DNA from 3 places in the Cytobacillus sp. C11.1 genome. Region 2 is predicted to be linked to each of the others. Evidence: a T-box and tRNA genes for the amino acid it is inferred to sense, from the RefSeq annotation. Region 2 holds a T-box; the other regions hold tRNA genes.
The links. A T-box is a leader RNA that pairs with one kind of tRNA and senses whether it is charged. The one in region 2 lies ahead of leuS (leucine--tRNA ligase), so its partner is inferred to be a tRNA-Leu.
Positions count from the first base shown of each region.

Region 1: it has a tRNA-Leu gene. The T-box ahead of leuS (leucine--tRNA ligase) is inferred to sense a tRNA for this amino acid. The anticodon was not compared.
Region 3: it has a tRNA-Leu gene. The T-box ahead of leuS (leucine--tRNA ligase) is inferred to sense a tRNA for this amino acid. The anticodon was not compared.

Region 1 covers NZ_CM176935.1:623,390-627,596, reverse strand. The annotation lists gene AC3ZVC_RS03180 (Tex family protein) at 1-428, shown strand, start outside; gene cmpA (cortex morphogenetic protein CmpA) at 554-667, opposite strand; gene AC3ZVC_RS03170 (SprT family protein) at 848-1,321, shown strand; tRNA gene AC3ZVC_RS03165 (tRNA-Asn) at 1,477-1,551, shown strand; tRNA gene AC3ZVC_RS03160 (tRNA-Ser) at 1,557-1,647, shown strand; tRNA gene AC3ZVC_RS03155 (tRNA-Glu) at 1,663-1,734, shown strand; tRNA gene AC3ZVC_RS03150 (tRNA-Asp) at 1,760-1,835, shown strand; tRNA gene AC3ZVC_RS03145 (tRNA-Gln) at 1,841-1,915, shown strand; tRNA gene AC3ZVC_RS03140 (tRNA-Lys) at 1,928-2,003, shown strand; tRNA gene AC3ZVC_RS03135 (tRNA-Leu) at 2,019-2,103, shown strand; tRNA gene AC3ZVC_RS03130 (tRNA-Leu) at 2,163-2,248, shown strand; tRNA gene AC3ZVC_RS03125 (tRNA-Arg) at 2,309-2,385, shown strand; tRNA gene AC3ZVC_RS03120 (tRNA-Pro) at 2,392-2,468, shown strand; tRNA gene AC3ZVC_RS03115 (tRNA-Gly) at 2,491-2,564, shown strand; rRNA gene AC3ZVC_RS03110 (16S ribosomal RNA) at 2,659-4,207, shown strand, end outside.
Region 2 covers NZ_CM176935.1:1,830,779-1,834,985, forward strand. The annotation lists gene AC3ZVC_RS09115 (GntP family permease) at 1-288, shown strand, start outside; gene AC3ZVC_RS09120 (3-hydroxybutyrate dehydrogenase) at 346-1,122, shown strand; gene AC3ZVC_RS09125 (CBO0543 family protein) at 1,294-1,812, shown strand; T-box leader at 1,987-2,211, shown strand; partial or broken gene leuS (leucine--tRNA ligase) at 2,263-4,207, shown strand, end outside.
Region 3 covers NZ_CM176935.1:4,993,997-4,998,203, forward strand. The annotation lists gene AC3ZVC_RS24855 (ABC transporter substrate-binding protein) at 1-58, opposite strand, end outside; gene AC3ZVC_RS24860 (carbohydrate ABC transporter permease) at 131-958, opposite strand; gene AC3ZVC_RS24865 (carbohydrate ABC transporter permease) at 958-1,899, opposite strand; tRNA gene AC3ZVC_RS24870 (tRNA-Leu) at 2,691-2,772, opposite strand; tRNA gene AC3ZVC_RS24875 (tRNA-Leu) at 2,796-2,884, opposite strand; tRNA gene AC3ZVC_RS24880 (tRNA-Cys) at 2,914-2,987, opposite strand; tRNA gene AC3ZVC_RS24885 (tRNA-Gly) at 3,007-3,081, opposite strand; tRNA gene AC3ZVC_RS24890 (tRNA-Gln) at 3,086-3,160, opposite strand; tRNA gene AC3ZVC_RS24895 (tRNA-His) at 3,222-3,297, opposite strand; tRNA gene AC3ZVC_RS24900 (tRNA-Trp) at 3,309-3,382, opposite strand; tRNA gene AC3ZVC_RS24905 (tRNA-Tyr) at 3,389-3,472, opposite strand; tRNA gene AC3ZVC_RS24910 (tRNA-Thr) at 3,516-3,591, opposite strand; tRNA gene AC3ZVC_RS24915 (tRNA-Phe) at 3,601-3,673, opposite strand; tRNA gene AC3ZVC_RS24920 (tRNA-Asp) at 3,704-3,780, opposite strand; tRNA gene AC3ZVC_RS24925 (tRNA-Met) at 3,784-3,857, opposite strand; tRNA gene AC3ZVC_RS24930 (tRNA-Val) at 3,869-3,944, opposite strand; tRNA gene AC3ZVC_RS24935 (tRNA-Glu) at 3,949-4,023, opposite strand; tRNA gene AC3ZVC_RS24940 (tRNA-Ser) at 4,040-4,130, opposite strand; tRNA gene AC3ZVC_RS24945 (tRNA-Asn) at 4,134-4,207, opposite strand, start outside.

The DNA.
Region 1 (4,207 bases), 1.2 Mb from region 2:
AGTCCAATGATCTTGGGACCCTTTCATTAAGAAATGCCCTAGCAGGGTTGAACATTAGCCAAACAGCACAAGAGCTTGAAATTGGCGAACTGACGTTAAAAGATATAATCGATGCGTTAATGAGACCCGAAAGAGACCCTCGTGATGAGTTGCCAAAGCCTCTATTAAAGAAGGAAGTATTAAAGCTCGAAGATTTACAAGAAGGCATGGAACTTCAGGGGACAGTACGAAACGTAGTCGACTTTGGCGCTTTTGTTGATATTGGAGTCAAACAGGACGGCCTTGTTCATATCTCAAAACTTAGCCGTCAATTTGTAAAGCATCCATTAGATGTTGTATCTGTAGGTGATGTAGTCACAGTCTGGGTTGACTCTGTAGATAAACAGAAAGGAAGAGTCGCCTTAACTATGCTGGACCCGTCAAGTTAAATGGAAAAACACTGCTTATTTTGTCCAGCTTCAGCGCCTTGCTCTCGAGCCGTAAGTCAAATCACTCAGAAATCAGGACTTCCTGCGTGATTCGCCTTATGCTTATCGCAAGGCGCTCAGCTTTTCTATGAGCAGTGTTTTTTTCTATAAAAAAACCAGCATTGATTTAATAATTTTATCTGATAACGGTCCTTCTCGTAAAACGCACGCTGGATTTGGTTCTGAAACCAAACAGGCATATGATTACCTCCCGTATGTTAGGTTTAATCCTTAAGGTGTATGTGGATATGGAATGGATTCCTTATCGTAAGGAAAGTAGGGGCTCCTAAAAATCAGAACAGCTCCTTCTCTGTAAAAGGTATATATAATGTATGCTATAATAGGTTGTCATGTTCACTATAAAAGGGGAAAACATTGCAATGAAAGACAAAGATCTTCAAATACTTGTTGAAAAGATATCTTTAGAAAGCTTTGGCAAACTATTTCGCCACCAAGCATACTTTAATGCCAGGCTTAGATCGACGGGCGGAAGGTATTTGTTAAACTCTCATCATATAGAAATAAATAAAAAATATTATGAGCAGCTTGGAATTGAAGAACTTGTTGGCATAATTAAGCATGAGCTTTGCCATTATCATTTGCACTTAGAGGGCAGAGGATATAAACACCGTGATCAGGATTTCAGGCAGTTAATGAAAGAAGTGGGAGCGCCACGATTTTGCTCAGCTTTGCCTGATCGCCAAAAAAGAAGAACACCCAAGAAAATACTTATTTACATTTGTAAAGAGTGCAATCAAACTTATCAGAGAAGAAGAGCTATTGATACCAAGAGATATGTTTGCGGAAAATGCAGGGGGAAATTAGTGTTCGAAAAAGAATTGACAATGGATTAAAAAGGATTTATATTTAGTAATTGTCGCAGGACAATAATAGGACGAGAGGTTAATAAATTCTTTCAAAAACAAGCTTGACTTTTGAAGTCCACGTCCTTATAATGTAAAGAGTCGATAAGATGATTACCACGATTTCGACTAAGATTCATTACTATTCCGCAGTAGCTCAGTGGTAGAGCATTCGGCTGTTAACCGAACGGTCGCAGGTTCGAATCCTGCCTGCGGAGCCATATTTGGGGAAGTACTCAAGTGGCTGAAGAGGCGCCCCTGCTAAGGGTGTAGGTCGCGTAAGCGGCGCGAGGGTTCAAATCCCTCCTTCTCCGCCAGAATATTCTCACAATGGCCCGTTGGTCAAGCGGTTAAGACACCGCCCTTTCACGGCGGTAACACGGGTTCGAATCCCGTACGGGTCACTTTCTTTTAAAAAAACAATAAGCAGGTCCCGTGGTGTAGCGGTTAACATGCCTGCCTGTCACGCAGGAGATCGCGGGTTCGATTCCCGTCGGGACCGCCATTTGTTGGGCTATAGCCAAGCGGTAAGGCACCGGACTTTGACTCCGTCACTCGCAGGTTCGAATCCTGCTAGCCCAGCCATTTTTTGTTTGTGAGCCATTAGCTCAGTCGGTAGAGCATCTGACTTTTAATCAGAGGGTCGAAGGTTCGAGTCCTTCATGGCTCACCATTTTAATTTAATATTGCGGGTGTGGCGGAATTGGCAGACGCACCAGACTTAGGATCTGGCGCCGCAAGGCGTGGGGGTTCGACTCCCTTCACCCGCACCATTAATTACCATTGAATTGTTTATTTCATCCTGGTATGATAGTTATTGTCGCTTCATTAAGCGGTCGTGGCGGAATGGCAGACGCGCTAGGTTGAGGGCCTAGTGGGGGCAACCCCGTGGAGGTTCAAGTCCTCTCGGCCGCACCAAAGAAAGTTGTTGACAGACGGTTTTTAAGCCATTATAATATAAGAGTTGCTTTTAAAAATGCGCCCGTAGCTCAATTGGATAGAGCGTTTGACTACGGATCAAAAGGTTAGGGGTTCGACTCCTCTCGGGCGCGCCATATTTACGGGGAGTAGCTCAGCTTGGTAGAGCACTTGGTTTGGGACCAAGGGGTCGCAGGTTCGAATCCTGTCTTCCCGACCATTCGGGAAAAACAAATATATATGCGGGTGTAGTTTAGTGGTAAAACCTCAGCCTTCCAAGCTGATGATGAGGGTTCGATTCCCTTCACCCGCTCCAATTTTATTGATCTTTGAAAACTGAACGAACAAAAACGTCAACGTTAATTCTTTAGTCTTTTTTGAAAAGACAACTTATGAGCTTAATCAACTCTTATATGGAGAGTTTGATCCTGGCTCAGGACGAACGCTGGCGGCGTGCCTAATACATGCAAGTCGAGCGGACGGATGGGAGCTTGCTCCCTGAAGTCAGCGGCGGACGGGTGAGTAACACGTGGGCAACCTGCCTGTAAGACTGGGATAACTTCGGGAAACCGGAGCTAATACCGGATAACTCTTTCCCTCACATGAGGGAAAGCTGAAAGATGGTTTCGGCTATCACTTACAGATGGGCCCGCGGCGCATTAGCTAGTTGGTGAGGTAACGGCTCACCAAGGCAACGATGCGTAGCCGACCTGAGAGGGTGATCGGCCACACTGGGACTGAGACACGGCCCAGACTCCTACGGGAGGCAGCAGTAGGGAATCTTCCGCAATGGACGAAAGTCTGACGGAGCAACGCCGCGTGAGTGATGAAGGTTTTCGGATCGTAAAACTCTGTTGTTAGGGAAGAACAAGTACCGGAGTAACTGCCGGTACCTTGACGGTACCTAACCAGAAAGCCACGGCTAACTACGTGCCAGCAGCCGCGGTAATACGTAGGTGGCAAGCGTTGTCCGGAATTATTGGGCGTAAAGCGCGCGCAGGCGGTTCCTTAAGTCTGATGTGAAAGCCCCCGGCTCAACCGGGGAGGGTCATTGGAAACTGGGGAACTTGAGTGCAGAAGAGAAGAGTGGAATTCCACGTGTAGCGGTGAAATGCGTAGAGATGTGGAGGAACACCAGTGGCGAAGGCGACTCTTTGGTCTGTAACTGACGCTGAGGCGCGAAAGCGTGGGGAGCAAACAGGATTAGATACCCTGGTAGTCCACGCCGTAAACGATGAGTGCTAAGTGTTAGAGGGTTTCCGCCCTTTAGTGCTGCAGCAAACGCATTAAGCACTCCGCCTGGGGAGTACGGCCGCAAGGCTGAAACTCAAAGGAATTGACGGGGGCCCGCACAAGCGGTGGAGCATGTGGTTTAATTCGAAGCAACGCGAAGAACCTTACCAGGTCTTGACATCTCCTGACAACCCTAGAGATAGGGCGTTCCCCTTCGGGGGACAGGATGACAGGTGGTGCATGGTTGTCGTCAGCTCGTGTCGTGAGATGTTGGGTTAAGTCCCGCAACGAGCGCAACCCTTGATCTTAGTTGCCAGCATTCAGTTGGGCACTCTAAGGTGACTGCCGGTGACAAACCGGAGGAAGGTGGGGATGACGTCAAATCATCATGCCCCTTATGACCTGGGCTACACACGTGCTACAATGGATGGTACAAAGGGCTGCGAGACCGCGAGGTTAAGCGAATCCCATAAAACCATTCTCAGTTCGGATTGCAGGCTGCAACTCGCCTGCATGAAGCCGGAATCGCTAGTAATCGCGGATCAGCATGCCGCGGTGAATACGTTCCCGGGCCTTGTACACACCGCCCGTCACACCACGAGAGTTTGTAACACCCGAAGTCGGTGGGGTAACCTTTTGGAGCCAGCCGCCTAAGGTGGGACAGATGATTGGGGTGAAGTCGTAACAAGGTAGCCGTATCGGAAGGTGCGGCTGGATCACCTCCTT
Region 2 (4,207 bases):
GGTATGACCGGTTCGGCTTCAGGGGGCCAGGCAATCGCATTGCCAATATTGGCGCCGCATTATATGGATATGGGTGTCAATGCGGAAGCCCTCCACAGGACAGTAGCCATTTCATCTGGTGCCCTCGACTCGCTGCCGCATAATGGCTATGTCGTTACCACTGTAAGGGCGATTTGCGGGGAAACCCACCAGGCTGCATATGGAGCTGTAGCAGCTGTTACGGTTATCGTTCCGCTAATCGGACTTGCGCTAGCTATTGTCTTGTTCTCTCTTGGACTTGGAATCTAACTGCAGCAGGGGCTCATCCAAGCGGGCCCCAGCTTTGTTTTTGAAAGGAGAAAACTTATGGTAAAAAATAAAGTAGTATTTATAACTGGAGCAGCTCAGGGAATAGGCTACGAAATTGGAAAAAGGTTTGCGGAAAACGGGTCTAAAATTGTTTTGACAGATATTCAGGAAGACGCCGTCAAAAAAGCTGCAGAAACTCTCAACAGTGAAGGGTACGAAGCGATCGGCCTAAAATGCGATGTGACTTCTGAACAGGAAATACAAGAGGCGATCCAGGAAACAGTCAGCCATTTCGGGACACTGGATGTTCTGATCAATAATGCAGGACTGCAGCATGTTTCGTTTATTGAGGATTTTCCAACTGAAAAATTTGAGTTTCTCATCAAGGTCATGCTGACCGCGCCCTTCGTAGCGATTAAGCATGTAATGCCTGTCATGAAAAAACAAAAATCAGGAAGAATCATCAATATGGCTTCAATCAACGGATTGGTAGGGTTTGCAGGGAAAGCTGCTTATAATAGCGCGAAGCATGGAGTGATTGGCCTTACGAAAGTCGCTGCTCTGGAGGCAGCCGAAGACGGCATCACTGTTAATGCGATTTGTCCGGGCTACGTAGATACTCCGCTAGTAAGAAACCAGCTGAATGATCTTGCCAAAACGAGAAATGTACCGCTTGAAAAAGCACTTGAAGAGGTTATTTATCCATTAGTGCCGCAAAAAAGACTTTTAACCGTTGAAGAAATTGCAGACTATGCGATTTTCCTTGCTGGCGAATCAGCAAAAGGGATTACGGGCCAAGCGGCAGTTATTGATGGAGGCTATACCGTTCAGTAATAAAAGGGACTAAAACAGCCACTGTGAACTGCAGGAGAATCGGATCTTATCTACATATTAAAGAGGGCTGCCATGCCCTCTTTTTCTATTGATCCAGAAGTTGAATAAAATAGCGTGAAATTTGGGTATATTGGAAATACCTAAATCCTGCAGGTAATTGGTGGAGATATTTTGTATTTACTATTGGTGGTTCTAGTCTATATTTTTTTCGCATGGAAATTTGTTGATTGGAAAAGATGGAAGGAGTATTATCCAACCGTCCAATTTTATATGATCGCAAACTTCCTTTATAATTTTTTGTTCTATAATCATACGCTTTGGGCTTACAGGGCCGTTACCTTCGATTGGCTAAACCACACTTTTATTGAAATCACCTTCACCTTGATTATCATTCCAGTCGTCGTTATGATCTATCTTCGTTATTTTCCTGAAAAGAAGCTAAAGAAAAAATTTATATATACAGGTGTTTGGATCATCTATTTTTCAGTGCTGGAGTATTTGTTTTCAAAGAAAGGATTGTTTGTATATGATAACGGCTGGGGATTCTGGTGGTCTGTACTCTTTAATACAATAATGTTCATTATGCTGCGAATGCATTATAAAAAGCCCGGCATCGCTTTGGCGGTTTCCGTTCCTATTATCGCTATTCTTCTATGGTTCTTTCATCCTCATCTTGCTGATTTGAAGTAGATTTTGGGAGAAACACTGAGTAATTGCGGGGTGCTGTTTATTTTAATAATATTCATGTAGAATTGTGCACTTATTCAATGGTCTCTGCATATTCTGGATATTAAATTCCCTGTCAGGATAAGCCTACTTGCAACCTGGCGGGAAATTTATTACAATAGCTATATTCTCATATATATAAATGCTTAGATAAGGAATAGTAATGGTGCTTCAGCCCGATTATAGAGAGTTGACGGACGGTGCAAGTCAGCCGGGCACATCATGAACTCGCCTTTGAGCAGCAAGTGTGAAGTAGCAGTAATGCTTGCCGTATTCCGCGTTAAGGATGAATGAAGCGAGTGACATGGTCACTAATGTGGGTGGTACCGCGGGAGATTTATACATAATCCTCTCGTCCCTTTTATGGGATGAGAGGTTTTTTTATTTTATTTTCACTAATAGGAGGAAACAAAGATGAGTTTCAATCACCAGGAGATTGAAAAAAAGTGGCAAAGCTACTGGGACGAAAATAAGACATTTAAAACAACTGAAGATAAAGGCAAGCGCAAGTTTTATGCGCTTGATATGTTCCCTTATCCGTCTGGCGCAGGCCTTCATGTTGGGCATCCGGAAGGCTATACAGCAACAGATATCCTTTCTCGCATGAAGCGTATGCAGGGCTATAATGTCCTTCACCCAATGGGCTGGGATGCATTCGGTTTGCCTGCAGAGCAATATGCGCTTGATACAGGGAATGATCCGGCAGAATTTACAGAGCAAAATATCAATACATTCCGCCGCCAGATTAAAGCACTAGGCTTTTCCTATGATTGGGATCGTGAAGTCAATACAACAGATCCTGAATATTATAAATGGACACAATGGATTTTCTTAAAGCTTTATGAAAAAGGGCTAGCTTATATTGATGAAGTAGCTGTTAACTGGTGTCCTGCATTGGGAACTGTTCTAGCCAATGAAGAGGTTATTGACGGAAAAAGTGAGCGCGGCGGCCATCCGGTAGAGCGCCGTCCAATGAGGCAGTGGATGCTAAAAATTACGGCTTATGCGGATCGCCTGCTTGAGGATCTTGATTTGTTGGATTGGCCAGAAAGCCTTAAAGATATGCAGAGAAACTGGATCGGACGTTCAGAAGGTGCAGAGGTTACCTTTAATATAGATGGCCATGACGGTACTTTCACTGTTTTTACAACACGCCCAGACACATTATTCGGTGCAACATATGCTGTTCTGGCTCCGGAGCACGGGCTTGTTGATAAAATTACAACGGATGAGCAGCGTGAAGCGGTTCAGGCATACATTGACAAAGTAAAGAGCAAGAGCGATCTTGAGCGTACTGATTTGGCAAAAGAAAAAACGGGTGTATTCACTGGCGCTTATGCAGTCAATCCCGTTAACGGCGAAAAAATGCCAATCTGGATTGCAGACTACGTTCTAGTAAGCTATGGAACAGGTGCGATTATGGCTGTTCCGGCTCATGACGAACGCGATTATGAGTTTGCCAAGCAATTCGAACTTCCAATTAAAGAGGTAGTTGCAGGCGGAGACGTTGAGAAAGAAGCCTACACTGGCGATGGCGTCCATGTAAACTCTGATTTCCTTAATGACTTAAACAAAGAAGATGCCATCGAAAAAATCATCGCGTGGCTTGAAGAAAAAGGTATTGGAACGAAAAAGGTTACGTATCGACTTCGTGACTGGCTATTCAGCCGCCAGCGTTACTGGGGAGAGCCAATTCCAATTATTCATTGGGAGGACGGAACAATGACAGCCGTTCCAGATGAGCAGCTGCCATTGGTACTTCCGAAGACAACGGAAATTAAACCATCCGGTACAGGTGAGTCTCCATTAGCCAACATTGATGAGTGGGTAAACGTTGTGGACCCTGAAACAGGCAAAAAAGGCCGCAGAGAAACAAACACAATGCCGCAATGGGCAGGAAGCTGCTGGTACTACTTGCGCTATATTGATCCTAAAAACAGTGAAGCTCTTGCAGATCCTGAAAAATTAAAAGAGTGGCTTCCGGTTGATATCTATATCGGCGGAGCAGAACATGCGGTTCTTCACCTTCTATATGCCCGCTTCTGGCATAAGGTCCTTTATGATGTAGGCGTTGTCCATACGAAAGAGCCTTTCCAAAAGCTATTCAACCAGGGGATGATCCTTGGCGAAAATAATGAAAAAATGAGTAAGTCAAAAGGTAATGTAGTCAATCCGGATGAGATTGTTGCGAGCCATGGTGCAGACACACTTCGTCTATACGAAATGTTCATGGGGCCGCTTGAAGCATCGATAGCCTGGTCTACAAATGGATTGGACGGTTCAAGAAGATTCCTAGACCGCATCTGGCGCTTATTTGTTGAAGACAACGGCGAATTAAGTTCGAAAATCCAGGACACTG
Region 3 (4,207 bases), 1.8 Mb from region 2:
CTGCAATAATGCCTGCCGCCAAAATCAATGACAGCAATAGAAGAGCAAAGCGTTTCATATTTGTTTCCCCCCTGAATAATTTTTATATAAATTTTTACCGATTCGTGTTTAGCGGCAAAAATCTCTACAACTACTTAATAGAACCTGAAGCAATGCCTTTAATAATATGCTTCTGCAGAAACAAGAAGAAAATAATAACCGGTGTAATGCCCATTACAAGAGCGGCCAGCCCCATATCCCACTGCTTCGTGTATTGTGCAAAGAATGAGCTTGTTGCCAATGGGATCGTACGAAGTTCTGCATCCTGCAGCACAAGCAGCGGCAATAAGTAATCATTCCAAATCCACAATGTATTTAATATCACGACTGTTACCGTAATTGGCTTTAAGAGCGGAAAAACAATCCTCCAGAAGACACCAAATTGGCTGCAGCCGTCAATCTTTGCTGATTCTTCAATTTCAATGGGAACTGTTTTTATAAATCCGTGATAAAGAAATAAAGATAACGGGACACCAAAGCCAAAATACATAATGATTAATCCCGGAATACTATTTGTCAGATTTAATGCACCGCCCAGCTTCATCAGCGGAATCATAACCGTCTGAAACGGAATGACCATAGCAGACACAAAGAATACAAACAGAATTTTGCTGAGTTTCCCCGGAGTCCGAACCATTTTCCAGGCAGCCATTGAGCTAATGACAACAAGGCCGATATTGCTGATTACCGTAATTATAAGCGAATTCCAGAAGGCCTGCGGAAAATTAATAATATCCCATACCTTTACGTAATTTGAAAAAAGAAATTCTTTTGGCCAAGCCGCCGCATCGATCAGAATATCAGCGAAGCCTTTTACGGAATTAACGAGAACGAAGTAGAAAGGAATGAGGAAAATAACACCTAATACAATTCCGATCATTTCAAGAAGAAACGTATACTTCGTGTATTTTGGGTTCATTATGCCTCAACCTCCCTCTTTTTCGTCATCATAACCTGGACAGTTGTAAAGATCGCAACAACCAGGAAGAATAAAATTGATTTCGCTGTGCCCAGGCCGTACCGGTTATTTTGGAATGCTTCCTGGTAGATGTTAATCGCAACTGATTGTGTTGAATTAAATGGACCTCCGCCAGTAAGCGAAATATTCAGGTCAAATATTTTAAATGCCATCGAAATAGTTAAGAAGAAACAGATTGTAAATGCCGGCAAAATAAGCGGGATGATGATTTTGGTCAGCAGTGTCCAATTTGATGCTCCGTCTATCCTCGCTGCCTCTAAGAGATTTTGATCAACCCCCTGAAGAGCCGCAATATAAATGACCATCATATAACCGCTGATCTGCCAGGCAAACACAATCACAATTCCCCAAAAGGCAGTGGTCTCATCACCGAGCCAAGGCAGCTTAAAAATTGAAAGCTCAGTAAGGTTTCCAATTGCAGCAAACCCCTTTACAAAAATAAACTGCCAAATGAAACCGAGCAATAAACCGCCAATGACATTCGGAATAAAGAAAACAGTCCGCAATAAATTCCGCGACTTCAATGCTGCATTTAATAATAAAGCCAGTCCAAATCCTATTAAATTACTAATAATAACCGAAGCAAGCATAAACTTTGTTGTAAAAATAAATGAATCAAAGAACTTGGGATCATTCTTAAAAATCTTAAGATAATTTTCAAGTCCTACCCATTCAACTACAGAACTTACACCATTCCAGGAAGTAAAGGAATAATAAATCCCCATTGAAAAAGGAATAATTTGAATCAGAAGGAAAAATAACAACGCCGGCCCCACAAAAGCCCCATATGTTAAAATCCCCTTTAACTTCGTCTTTTTCCTGGATACTGTTCTTACCTCTGATTGAATAACTGGTTCTTCAATCTGAATCTTTGTCTCCAATCCTTTTCACCGCCCCCTCTGCTCTTGCAAACGCTTTCCTATATTATATTTGAAAACGTTTGCATATATGGGTGACTTAATTGACCAAAATAGTGCAATATTTTGACTTCTGTTTTAGATATGGGAAAAGCTCTCATCGGGGTGAGAGCTTTGTCTTGTAAATTTAGGGTGTATCTCATAAAATAAATCTAACTTGAACAAAGGATGTGAATTATGTTTTTAAAGCCCCGTTATGAAACAGATGAATTGATGATGCTTCGATATTTAAGTGGACGAATGCATTTGAATTCAAAGGATTATAGTCATTATCTTAACTTAGAAAATCTTAACTTAGAAAAAGGTTTTGATGGGGAAAAGCAGTTTGACAAGTGGCTGGACTTCCCACTTTGCTGAGTACGGGCACGATTGCCGCTCTTTCGTTCCCTTTCTCATCCATTTTGCTGAGTGCGGACACGATTGAAGCCCTTTCGTTCCCTTTCTCTTCCCGTCCTCTGAATCGAGATACCTTGTTTACTTCATGCAGCAGCAGCCCTTATACTAGGACAAGTATAGGAATCATTTAATTTCATTGTTATTCCTTAAATAACTAAGGGTTCCGAACCACTCAGAACCCATTCGAAACCACCTTCCGAACTGTTCAGAATCTAATGCAAGTACATCCATTTTAATAACTTGGTAAAAACACCTCTAAAATTATCATCGATTATAGACTATCTAATTTTCTTCCATTATAAAAAATTAAATAGCACAAAAAAAACGGTTTTCCATTAAGGAAAACCGTTTTTTCATGATACCGGTGGTCGGGGTCGAACCGACACTCCAGAAGGAACACGATTTTGAGTCGTGCGCGTCTGCCAATTCCGCCACACCGGCATATTAAAATGTAGAAAATCTTGTGGTGCCGAGGACCGGAATCGAACCGGTACGGTAGTCACCTACCGCAGGATTTTAAGTCCTGTGCGTCTGCCAGTTCCGCCACCCCGGCGTATATCAGCGTTTCAAGATTTAAATTTGTGGAGGCGGCAACCGGATTCGAACCGGTGGTAAAGGTTTTGCAGACCTCTGCCTTACCACTTGGCTATGCCGCCATAAAGTTTAAAGTTCATCTGGAGCGGAAGACGGGATTCGAACCCGCGACCCCCACCTTGGCAAGGTGATGTTCTACCACTGAACTACTTCCGCAAAATGGCTGGGCTAGCAGGATTCGAACCTGCGAGTGACGGAGTCAAAGTCCGGTGCCTTACCGCTTGGCTATAGCCCATTGATAATTTCATGTTACATATATATGAGTTTGCTGCTTGTTTAATCACTTTAAAATATTATGGGGCGACTGATGGGAATCGAACCCACGAGTGTCGGAGCCACAATCCGATGCGTTAACCACTTCGCCACAGCCGCCATTATAATATTGGCAGGGGTAGTAGGAATCGAACCCACATCAAAGGTTTTGGAGACCTTCGTTTTACCATTAAACTATACCCCTATTAAATGGTGGAGGGGGGCAGATTCGAACTGCCGAACCCGAAGGAGCGGATTTACAGTCCGCCGCGTTTAGCCACTTCGCTACCCCTCCGCTATATTTATTAACCTTATAAGTATATTACTTTATAAGAAAATGGTGCCGGCTAGAGGACTTGAACCCCCAACCTACTGATTACAAGTCAGTTGCTCTACCAATTGAGCTAAACCGGCTTATAAAGGTGGCTCAGGACGGAATCGAACCGCCGACACAAGGATTTTCAGTCCTTTGCTCTACCGACTGAGCTACTGAGCCATATTTTTTTAACTAAATTACTAATAAAAATGGCGGTCCGGACGGGACTCGAACCCGCGACCTCCTGCGTGACAGGCAGGCATTCTAACCAACTGAACTACCGGACCAGATTGCGGGGGCAGGATTTGAACCTGCGACCTTCGGGTTATGAGCCCGACGAGCTACCGGACTGCTCCACCCCGCGATAATGTTATATGGTGGAGGATGACGGGATCGAACCGCCGACCCTCTGCTTGTAAGGCAGATGCTCTCCCAGCTGAGCTAATCCTCCAAAATGGTGACCCCTACGGGATTCGAACCCGTGTTACCGCCGTGAAAGGGCGGTGTCTTAACCGCTTGACCAAGGGGCCAATATGATATTTATAATGGCGGAGAGCAAGGGATTTGAACCCTTGATACGCGGTTAGCGTATACACGATTTCCAATCGTGCTCCTTCGGCCACTCGGACAGCTCTCCATATGGCTCCGCAGGTAGGATTCGAACCTACGACCGTTCGGTTAACAGCCGAATGCTCTACCACTGAGCTACTGCGG